Regions from separate parts of the Priestia sp. TSO9 genome, predicted to be linked through region 1. Evidence: predicted binding sites of a transcription regulator. Region 1 holds the regulator's gene; the other holds the start of a gene.
The links. Region 1 encodes Rex, which represses fermentation and respiration genes when NADH is low (regulators of the CRP and FNR family bind a similar motif). Its sites were predicted from a motif close to TTGTGAAATATTTCACAA; they were not measured.
Positions count from the first base shown of each region.

Region 2: a site for Rex is predicted at 1,150-1,167, ahead of LJC66_RS02435 (L-lactate dehydrogenase). Genes of this name have one in related genera too.

Region 1 is NZ_JAJEKD010000005.1:3,793-9,731, forward strand. It holds gene LJC66_RS01140 (ABC-F family ATP-binding cassette domain-containing protein) at 1-1,733, opposite strand, end outside; gene LJC66_RS01145 (redox-sensing transcriptional repressor Rex) at 2,192-2,830, shown strand; gene tatA (twin-arginine translocase TatA/TatE family subunit) at 2,884-3,069, shown strand; gene tatC (twin-arginine translocase subunit TatC) at 3,085-3,840, shown strand; gene LJC66_RS01160 (YdiK family protein) at 3,866-4,093, opposite strand; gene LJC66_RS01165 (CPBP family intramembrane glutamic endopeptidase) at 4,090-4,818, opposite strand; gene groES (co-chaperone GroES) at 5,118-5,402, shown strand; gene groL (chaperonin GroEL) at 5,470-5,939, shown strand, end outside.
Region 2 is NZ_JAJEKD010000008.1:48,948-54,886, forward strand. It holds gene LJC66_RS02430 (lactate permease LctP family transporter) at 1-104, opposite strand, end outside; gene LJC66_RS02435 (L-lactate dehydrogenase) at 169-1,125, opposite strand; gene LJC66_RS02440 (cation diffusion facilitator family transporter) at 1,455-2,330, shown strand; gene LJC66_RS02445 (methyl-accepting chemotaxis protein) at 2,471-4,489, shown strand; gene LJC66_RS02450 (RluA family pseudouridine synthase) at 4,691-5,602, opposite strand; gene LJC66_RS02455 (DUF5365 family protein) at 5,758-5,939, shown strand, end outside.

The DNA.
Region 1 (5,939 bases):
GTTCGCTGCCTCATCAATTTTTTTTGTTCTTTATCTTGTTTATAGGACTGTTTATCTACTTTTACCGTGCGTTCTTCGTTTGCTTTTATATTTTCTAATTCTTTGATTTCCTCTATTTCTGCTTTCTTTTCTACATAATAGTCATAATCTCCAAGAAACTCTTCTAACCCTTCAGGAGACAGCTCTGCTATTTTGTTTGCAATACGATTAATAAAATAACGGTCATGTGAAACAAATAACAGAGTTCCTGGGTAATCGATTAACGCATTCTCGAGTACTTGTTTGCTATCTAAATCAAGATGGTTAGTAGGTTCATCTAAAATTAAGAAATTAGCTTTTTGAAGCATAAGCTTCGCAAGAGCCAAGCGTGCTTTTTCACCACCGCTAAGCGTGGAAACGATTTTCAGTACATCATCACCTGAAAACAGAAAATTTCCAAGCGCTGTACGAATTTCTTTTTCAGGTTTGGATGGGTATTCATCCCAAAGCTCATTTAAAACGGTTTTATTAGACGTTAAATTGGCTTGCTCTTGGTCGTAATAACCAACCATTACGTTTGAGCCAAAGGAAATGGTTCCAGTCTTGAAGCTTAGTTTATCCACAATACCTTTTAATAAAGTAGATTTCCCAACTCCATTAGGGCCAACCAACGCAAGGCTTTCACCTTTTTTAATCCGAAGGTTTGCCTGCTGAACGATATATTTGTGTTCATCATATCCGATAGACACGTCTTCAAGATTTAAGACTTCATTTCCGCTTTGACGCTCAATTTCAAACGAAAAACTAGCTGATTTTTCGCCTTCGTTAGGTCGATTTATTAACTCCATTCGATCGAGCTGTTTCCGTCTGCTTTGCGCACGTTTTGTAGTCGATGCGCGGGCGATGTTTCGCTGAATAAAATCATTCAGTTTTGCGACTTCATCTTGCTGCTTTTCATACTGACGCAACTCTTTTTCATATCGCTCTGCTTTTTGTACAAGGTATTTAGAGTAATTGCCCGTGTACTTGACCGTTGTTTTTTGTGTGACTTCATACACTTGATTTACGACTTTATCAAGGAAGTAACGATCGTGTGAAACAATTAAAATAGCTCCTTCATACCCTTGCAGAAACTGTTCCAGCCATGCTAAAGTTTCAATATCTAAGTGGTTGGTAGGCTCATCGAGAATAAGCAAGTCTGGCTTTGTTAAAAGCAGTTTTGCAAGAGCCAAGCGCGTTTTTTGTCCACCGCTCAAGGAGGAAATAGGGGTGCTATAGTCAAAGTTTGAAAAACGGAAACCGTGAAGAATAGACCGTGTATCCGCTTCATATTGATAGCCGCCTAAATCTTTGAACGTTACTTGAAGCTGGTCGTACTCTTTGGTTAGTTTTTCGTATTGAACTGAATCATTAAAAATGTCTGGATCACCCATCTTCGTTTCAAGCGTACGTAATTCTTTTTCCATTTTCTTTAACGGAGCAAAGACCGTCATCATTTCTTCCCATATGGAGAGTGTTGACTCAAGAACTGTATCTTGTCCCATATAATCAATGGAAACACCTTTAGGTTTAATAATTTCTCCGCTGTCATAAGAAAGCTGCTCAGCAATAATTTTTAATAAAGTTGATTTACCAGCACCGTTTCGTCCCACTAGGGCAATGCGGTCTTTTGATTGTACTTCTAACTTTATATTCGATAAAATGGGTTCTGCCCCATAGTATTTTGTAATACCGTTCAATTGTAGAATAATCATTTTTTCACCTCTAGTAGTATATCCATAGTGTATTTTAACATATTTTCAACTACAAGTTCTTCTTACAAGCGTTTGTAATTTGTAGAGGGACAAGGACAAATGATGAAGCGAATGTTTTGATTCATGAAATAAAATGATTTTACCTGCACATTTTATACAGGATACTATGTTAAAATAAGAGATAAGTGCATCTCTGAACTTATATATGATGGATGTAGAAAACCCGTCATGACTAACAAACGAATCCTTTGAAGGGCACATTGCTTCGTTCTAGCTACCGACTTTAAGTAGTGCTGGATAGACAAAAGGCGTCGGGGTGTGAAGCGGAGTATATATAAAACAAGAGAAAAGAGAGAGAATTGGAAGCGCTACCTCAAAGCGGTTGAGGCTTTGTGAAAGGTAATGCAATATGACTTGAAAATGTTAGTAACGACATACATGAACTGAGGGGGTACAACGTGAACACTGAACAATTAAAAATACCACAAGCAACGGCTAAACGATTGCCGCTTTATTATCGTTTTTTAAAAAACTTGCATGCTTCTGGTAAACAGCGTGTTTCGTCAGCGGAGTTAAGTGAGGCAGTGAAAGTTGATTCTGCTACTATTCGCCGGGATTTTTCTTACTTTGGAGCATTAGGGAAAAAGGGATACGGCTACAATGTGAATTATTTACTTACATTTTTCCGTAAAACGTTAGACCAAGATGAAGTAACGAAAGTAGCACTGATTGGCGTAGGGAATCTGGGAACGGCCTTTTTAAATTATAATTTTATTAAAAATAATAACACCAAAATTGAGTGCGCTTTTGATGTGATAGAAGATAAAGTCGGTACAAAAGTAGGCGACGTGCCGGTTTATCACCTTGACCAATTGGAAGATTATATGAGTGATGATATCTCAGTGGCGATTTTAACCGTTCCTGCCACTGTTGCTCAGCAAATTACCGATCGTTTAGTGAGTTGCGGAATTAAAGGGATTCTAAACTTTACTCCTGCACGCTTAAACGTACCGGATGAGATTCGACTGCACCATATTGATCTTGCTGTAGAATTACAGTCGCTTGTCTACTTTTTGAAAAATTATCCTGTTGAATAAGGCGGACTATGTTACGATTTCCTTAAGTCTAAATTAATAAGGAGAGTGGGAATATGGGGATTGGAGCAGGCAGTTGGATTATTATTGCGATTGTAGCACTGCTTATTTTTGGACCGAAACGGTTACCGGAGCTAGGAAGATCAGTGGGCCAAACGCTTAGAGAGTTTAAGCATGCCGCTAGCGGTGCATCAGAAGATCGTGAAAAAGATAAACAGCGTCAAGTAGATGACAAAGAGTAAGAGGGTGATCATAGTATGACCGAACAAGAAATGTCAATATATGATCATATAGGAGAGCTGCGAAAACGCATTTTAATTGTTTTATTTTTCTTTGTGATTGCCACAATTGGCGGCTTCTTTATAGCGGATAAGGTCATTGTCTATTTACAGCATGCTGATGAGGCAAAAAATTTAACGATGAATGCATTTAGGCTAACAGATCCAGTTAAGATTTATATGCAGTTTGCTGTTATTATCGGCTGTGTACTTGCAGCTCCTGTTGCACTGTATCAACTCTGGGCATTTATTAGTCCTGGTTTATATGAAAAAGAGCGGAAGGTAACGCTTGGATATATTCCTGTTTCCATTTTTCTCTTTATCGGCGGTGTCTCTTTTTCTTATTTTGTGTTGTTTCCATTTGTCGTCGATTTTATGACGCGCGTTTCTGATGAGCTGAATGTAAACCAAGTGATTGGCATTAATGAATACTTTTCTTTTTTAATGCAGCTCACACTGCCTTTTGGCCTGTTGTTTCAGCTTCCTGTCGTCGTGATGTTTTTGACGAGATTAGGAATTATCACGCCTATGTTTTTATCTCAAATTCGAAAATATGCCTATTTCGTACTGCTAGTTATTGCCGCACTTATTACACCACCGGAATTGCTCTCGCACATGATGGTGACAGTGCCGCTCTTAATTTTGTATGAAATCAGCATCATTATTTCCCGCATTTCGTATCGCAAAGTGTTAAAGGCAAGGGCAGAGCAAGAAAGAGAAGATGTTAGTATGTAAAAAAACCACTGAAACAGTGGTTTTTTTATTTAGATGAATCATCTTGATTTTTATATTGCTGCTGCAATTTTTTAATTTTGTAGTGCAAGATAAAGATGCGAACCGCAAACCTGAAATCGAATGCGGCTACGAGTGCAAATAAGATTGTGGGGAAATTCCACACGGTTTCCTGAGCATTTTGAATTGCCAAGTAAGTAAATAAAATCCCCATAATAATATAAATAAACCCTCGTGTTAAAGGGATATTCTTCATAAAAACATGCCTCCAAAAATAAACTGCATTTGTTCTGCTTGTTTTTGCATTTCTATAATTTTATCTGCAAAAATAGTTTGAGATAAAATAACGATTGTATTCATCAAAACATGAGCAATAATAGGTACAACAATTAGTCTTGTTCTTGCATAAAGGAATGCAAATACAAATCCCATGGCTGTATACACAAGTAAATGTTTAAAATCCCAGTGTACCGCAGCGAAAATAAGGGAACTAATAAATGCAGAGATAAAGAAATTGTATCGTTTGTGAAGAGAGCCGAAAATAATCTTTCGGAAAATAATCTCTTCTAGTATTGGTCCAATAACAGATGTAACGACAATAAGGAACGGTGTTGCTTTAACAAGGTTAACAATATTTTGTGTGTTTTCAGATACTTGGGTAATGCCAAGAGCGTGTTCGATCATACCTGCTACAGCTTGACCAGCCATAGCGAGAAACACCCCAAGGACTGACCAGGCAACAGCAATCGTTTTTCCAGCATGTTCTATACGCATGGACATGTCACGACGCAGCAGCAGTAAGACAATAAGTAAGCCAAGGATAAAGCTAATGATAGTCCAATAAGTCAAAAGCAGGACATTCGCTGTTCGAACTGGATAGTCATCAAACATTCCTGTTAATTTTAACAGCGGTATACCAACAACTCCTGAAAACTGCATAAGGATGTAGGTGAGGATAACATACCAATAACGTTTTTCCAATCTTCTATACTCCTTTAAAAGGTTTTTATGTATATATGTCGAAGAAGTACTGTAAAGTTAGTAATTTCTTCTTGCTCGTATTGTAACATACATATTATTGAACAGAGAAAAGAATGCTTTATTTCTCAAAATCGTCGAAATCTAAGACTATTATATGTAGTTGTCGTAAATTTTAAATTTTTTTTGTTTAATACTTGCAAAAAAAACCCACTTTGTTTTAATATAATAATTGTGTTAGCACTCGTCGAGGTTGAGTGCTAATAAAAATGCAAACATATTATTTGAGGAGGTTGTTTCACTTGTTAAAGCCATTAGGTGATCGCGTAGTGATTGAACTTGTAAAATCTGAGGAAAAAACAGCAAGCGGTATCGTGTTACCGGACAGTGCAAAAGAAAAACCACAAGAGGGTAAGATTGTTGCTGTTGGTACAGGCCGAGTATTAGAAAGCGGTGAGCGTGTAGCTTTAGAAGTAGCTGCGGGCGATCGTATCATCTTCTCAAAATATGCGGGTACTGAAGTGAAATACGAAGGTACTGAATACTTAATTTTACGCGAAAGCGATATTTTAGCTGTAATCGGCTAATTTTAACCACAAACTTATCATACGTAAAAAATAGATTATTAAGAACATCTTGAGGAGGTCAAAGAACATGGCAAAAGACATTAAATTTAGCGAAGAAGCACGTCGCGCAATGCTACGTGGTGTAGATACATTAGCAAATGCTGTAAAAGTAACGCTTGGACCAAAAGGTCGTAACGTTGTATTAGAAAAGAAATTCGGTTCACCGCTTATTACAAATGATGGTGTAACAATCGCAAAAGAAATCGAATTAGAAGACGCATTTGAAAATATGGGTGCTAAATTAGTAGCGGAAGTTGCTAGCAAAACAAACGACGTTGCTGGTGACGGTACAACTACTGCAACAGTTTTAGCGCAAGCAATGATCAGAGAAGGTCTTAAAAACGTAACGGCTGGTGCTAACCCAATGGGTATCCGTAAAGGGATGGAAAAAGCAGTAGCTGTAGCGGTTGAAGAACTAAAAGCAATCTCTAAACCAATTCAAGGTAAAGATTCAATTGCTCAAGTAGCAGCTATCTCAGCAGCTGACGAAGAAGTAGG
Region 2 (5,939 bases), on a different contig from region 1:
AGAGTTAAAGCAATAAAGAAAAAGATAATGGGGATGAGTGCAATTAGTGCAGAAAGCCAAATATTATTTAACGGATTATATACCTGAGTCCACGTCATATTCATACACCTCTACTACATATTTAAAACAAGGGAGCGGGGGGGAGTCCCCCGCAAAAATCTTTAGATGTTACACAAAAGCTCTGTCGCGAGTTTGCTTAAGAATGCTAGCAGAGTGCTCGAGCTGCTGCTGTTCGTGAGGAGTTAAATTCAATTCAATAATTTGACGCACGCCGTTTTTATTAATGATAGCTGGTACGCCGATATACACATCAGAAATACCGTATTGTCCTTCTAATAAAGCAGATACCGTTAAAATAGAATTTTCATCATCTAAAATAGCCTTGGTAATGCGTACAAGCCCCATTGCAATTCCGTAATAAGTCGCTCCTTTTCGATTAATAATATGGTAAGCCGCATCGCGGGTTTGTTCGAATAGATGCTGCATATCGGGTTCTTTTTCAATAGCGGCAGTATTGATAAAATGTTCGAGCTTCACACCGCCAATTTGCGCGTGGCTCCAAACAGGAAATTCCGTATCTCCATGTTCCCCCATAATATAAGCGTGGACGTTGCGAGAATCTACTTCGAAATAGTCGCTTAACAAGTAGCGGAAGCGAGCTGTGTCAAGAATCGTTCCTGAACCAATTACCCGTTCGTTTGGTAATCCTGATACTTTTTGTGTAACGTGTGCGAGAATATCAACTGGATTTGTTGCCACTAAAATGATGCCGTCAAATCCACTGTTCATAATATCTTTTACAATGCATTCAAAAATTTTAACGTTTTTTTCAACTAGATCTAAGCGTGTTTCCCCTGGAGCTTGATTAGCGCCCGCTGTAATAACTACTAAATCAGCGTCAGCACAGTCTTTATAATCTCCAGCCCAGATTTTCATCGGTGTGGCAAATGGCATTCCATGATTGATATCACGTGCTTCACCTTCTGCTTTTTCTTTGTTCATATCGATTAACACTAATTCATTGGCAATACCTTGATTCACCATTGAAAAAGCGTAGCTTGAGCCAACAAATCCGGTTCCAATTACAGCAACTTTTCGTGTTTTTGGCGTAAATTGTGTTTTCATTTGTATCATCCTTTGAATTTTATTTTGTGATGTTTTTCACAATGTTAGTGTAACAAGAATAAATACCCTCGGCTGTGATAAAAATCACACCTTAAAAAATAGGAAACAATTTTACAGGGTGATTTAAAAAAGGTTCTTCTACATGAAGTGCCACATTTAGAAAGATCTTAAACGTTTAAAGTGTTGAGTAAAGGCAACTTGTTTTGCAGAAAGCTAAAGAGTTTAACATTCTCTATTTGTATGTTAGCAGCCAATAATGTTTCTATAGACCCACACGAAATCCATTTGTTACACTAAGTTTGCTTATTTTTAATAAAGGAGTTGAAGGGATGGAGAACTACTATGAGCAAGCCCAAAAAGGCGCTTGGGTTAGTATCTTATCATATATCTTTTTATCGGCATGTAAACTTACTATTGCGGGTATCACCGCTTCCTCTGCATTAAAAGCCGACGGTCTTAATAATGTTACAGATATTATTGCATCCATTGCCGTCTTAATCGGCTTAAAAATTTCTAAAAAACCTCGCGATAATGATCATCCCTATGGACATTCCAGAGCGGAACATATCTCTTCACTTATTGCTTCTTTTATCATGATGGTCATCGGACTAGAAGTATTGGTCGATGCGGGTCAGTCATTATTTATGGACAAATCTGAAGCGCCTAATTTACTGGCTGCTTGGGTAGGTCTTGGAGCAGCTGCTGTTATGGGTGGTGTCTACCGATATAATATTAAGCTTGCTAAAAAACTTGATAGCCAGTCTTTATATGCGGTTGCTAAAGATAATTTGTCTGATGCACTTGTGAGTATAGGGGCTGTTGTGGGAATTTTGGGCTCACAATTCGGCTTGCCCTGGCTGGACGTGGTAGCTGCTTTTGCTGTGGGAATTATTATTTGTAAAACAGCCATCGAGATTTTTAAAGAAGCGGCTCATTCCTTAACGGACGGGTTTGATGAAGAAAAGTTAGAGCACTACAAAGAAAGCATCGAGCTTGTAGAAGGTGTAAAAGAAGTAGAAGATGTGAAAGCGCGCAAGCTTGGTAATCAAGTCGTGATTGATGTAACGGTTAAAGTAGATCCCCATTTAAATGTTATCAAAAGCCATGAAATTGCTGATCAAATTGAACATATGATGAACGATGAGCATCAAATTAAAGATACGCTTGTTCATATTGAACCTGATGCATACGAAAAGCAAAAATAAGACCAGCACGTTCTTTCATTGTGAAAGGATGCGCTGGTTTTATTTTGCGGGAATTTGAAATAAATCACAAAAACTTCTTCAAAAATGAAAATGAAAAGCCGTTATTAGTAATATAAAGATTTTTGTAGAAGGGTGAGGGAATGAAGAGGTTAAGTGCAAAGCTCGTAGTATTTTTTAGTATTTTTATAGCTATTTTATTATTAGTTGTTTCAGGGGCTGTTTATCAATTTACCAAAACGCAAATAGAACAAGATGTAGAAGTTCAGTCTCAAAGTCAAGTGAAAGAGTTAAAAGAAACCATTCATACGTACTTAGACATGTATAGTCGTTCTTTGCTGACGTATAGTGAAAACGATGTAATTGTTAATTTTGTTAAGCTGGAAGGAGATCAAACAAACCAAGAGGAAAATCCGTATTTTACATGGAACACAGTTCAAAAAGAGTTTACGCAGTTTAAAGAAAAGTATCCAAACCTGGCACTTGAATACATAGGCACTAAAAATAAAGGAATGTATTCTGTTCCTAAACAAGAGTTTGGTTCAAACTATGATCCGACTTCAAGGGTATGGTACAAACAAGCAGTAGAATCACCTAATGAGGTTATTTATACGGATCCATATGAAGATGCAGCAACAAAAAAGACGGTCGTGACAATTGCAAAGGCTATTTTAGATCCAGATACTAAAAATGTGCTGGGCGTTATAGCTACTGATTTAGACTTAGATGCATTAAAAAACATTGTAGGTAAAGCAGAAGTAAATCACGGTGGGTATGCATTTTTATTTGATCAAAATGGCACAGCGCTCGTTCATCCAACAGAAGCTGGGGAAAATTTGATGAATCAGCCATTTATGAAAAAAATGTACGGAGCAGACCGGAATAGAGATTTCATGAAGTATACCTTTCAAGGTGAAGAGAGAGTGATGGCATATGATACTCTCGAAGGGACGAATTGGAAGATAGGAAATGCCTTTATTTATAATGAAATGCTCTCAAGCGCTCATCATTTACTGACTGTTATTGTCTGGATTGCGTTAATTGGCATCTTATTATCAGTGGTGTTAACCGTCTTCTTCTCAAGAATTATTACTAATCCGATTCGCCGCTTGAAAAATGAAGTAGCCAAAGTAACAGCTGGCGATTTAACGGTTCAGGTGAAGACGAAGTCAAAAGATGAAATCGGTGAGCTTACTCATTTGTTTAATGATATGGTAGCCAAAATGAAAACATTGATTGGTACGGTTCAGACGTCTGTTGAGACAGTAAAAACGTCTGTTGAAGACTTGAGTGCCGTGTCTGAAGAAGCAACTGCATCCAGTGAGGAAATCGGCCGGGCTATCCATGAGATTGCCAGCGGTGCCACGCAGCAAGCTTCTGATGCTGACTCTACTAATCATAAAACGATGAGTTTATCTTCGCAAATTGAAGAAGTCATTGAACAAAATGCACAGATTAATAAAATGACGATTGAAGCTGTAAGCATCAATGAAAAAGGTTTAAAACAGATGCAGCTCCTTCGCAACCAAACTACTGAATCGTCTCAAACGATTCACGCTGTTCAAGCTGTAATGGAAGAGTTAACAAATAAGATGAAAAAAATTGAATCTATTATTTTCACCATTAATAGTATTTCAGATCAGACAAATTTACTTGCATTAAATGCTAGTATTGAAGCAGCTCGTGCAGGAGAACATGGCAAAGGATTTGCGGTAGTAGCTGAAGAAGTGCGAAAACTTGCTGAACAGTCCTCTCAGGCCACTGAACAAGTTCGCCATACGATTGCAGCGATTCAAGGGGAAGTCGCTGCTGCGCGTGAAGAATGCAACCGTACAGAAGAGCTTTCAAAGTCTCAAGACTTTGTGGTAGGAGATACAGAACGAGCTTTTCATGAAATTGCAACTACAATTGAACAAGTGGCGGCGGCTGTCGAACATGTGACAAGCAGCATGGACAGTATCGATGACCATAAAGAAGACGTGGTAGCGGCAATTCAAAGCATAGCAGCTATTGCACAGCAATCAGCAGCGGGAACTGAAGAAATTACCGCTTCTACAGAAGAACAAATTAGAGCTATTTCTACTGTTTCTCAATCAGCTGAACATCTGCAAGAGATTAGTGAAGAATTGGCGAACTTGATTCGTCAGTTTAAAATTCAATAGAAAAAAGAGGTTAGAAGAAAAGTATTTTAGTTAAAGGAAAATCCGAACGATGAATTGAGATTCTTGATAAAGAATTCAACTCGTTCGGATTTTTTTATTGATATGGTGAACGCAGGTTTCATGTAGGTGTCTCAAGCGGTTCAGCGCACTTCTTCTATTTGTTTGCCCTTAGCTGGTTATGTCTTAACCTCTCTTTTATGTTTAATAGGAAAGCAACTTGATGTAAGGTAAAAAGACTTGCTGAGTTGGAGGTGCAACAGCTGACACACGCTGATGTGTAAACGGATGTATAAAAGAAAGCTTAATGGCATGTAAAGCTTGCTGCTGCTCTTTTAATCTCTTTCCTCCATAAAGAGTATCACCAAGTAATGGATAGCCGATGTGACTCATATGAACACGAATCTGGTGAGTGCGTCCGGTTTCGAGCGAAAGTTCAATAAGCGTTTCGTTTTTTGCTGTATTGCGTTTTAACACCCGATAACGTGTTTTGGCAGCTTGCCCCGTTCTAGATACTCTTCTTCTTGTAGCGTGGTGACGATCGCGTCCAATGGGTTCATTGATGATTCCGTCCTCTTTTTTTATGATTCCTTGGACGAGGGCAATATAAGTCCGATTAATTTTACGTTCAGCCAGCAGCTGATCAAACACAGAGCTTGCTACAAAATGCTTCGTGAATAAGATAGCACCTGATGTATCGCTGTCCAAACGGTGAACGTGTCTAGGCTTTGTTTTGAGGCCTATTTTTTGAAAATAAGCAGCTACAGCATTTAAAAGAGTTTTTTGGTCTTGCTCTGATGAAGGATGAGTATCTAGGTTTATTGGTTTGTTTACGATTAGTACGTGCTCATCTTCAAACAAAATCTCTATATCAACATTGTAAGGTGTTATTTCATTAGGCTCTGCTTCAAAAAAAGGGAGTGACACTTTATCATTTTCCTTAAGAGTGTTTCTCCATGGTAAAGGCTCACCGTTTATAAGCACATTTTTATTCATCCGAAACTGATGCAACGTTTTTTTAGGAATATGCCATTTCGTTTTTAAATAATCTTCAATTGTTTGCCCTGCATCATTTTTTGCGATTTTATCTTCTAGCCATTGGCCGTGTATACTCATATTTAATCCCTTCCTTACATACTAGTAAATATCCTTTAATCTTTTAAAAGAACTTGTAAATAATTAGGAGGAAATAACTACCTGAAGTTCTCGTTTTATGTTTATGTTATGCTAAATAAAGAGACATAAGTTAAGAGAAAAAAGGGGGGGTAACCATGAAAATTGCCCAAGCAGCTCCGCCAGAAATGGAGAATTACATAGAAGAGTTGACTGAACAGCTTCGCTATGACTTGTTACCTCGGTATGTATCTGTAGATAAGCTTAATCCTGATGAATTATTAAATCCAGATTATTGTACAGACCATTTATATAATGGCTTACTCGATGAAGCATTGCA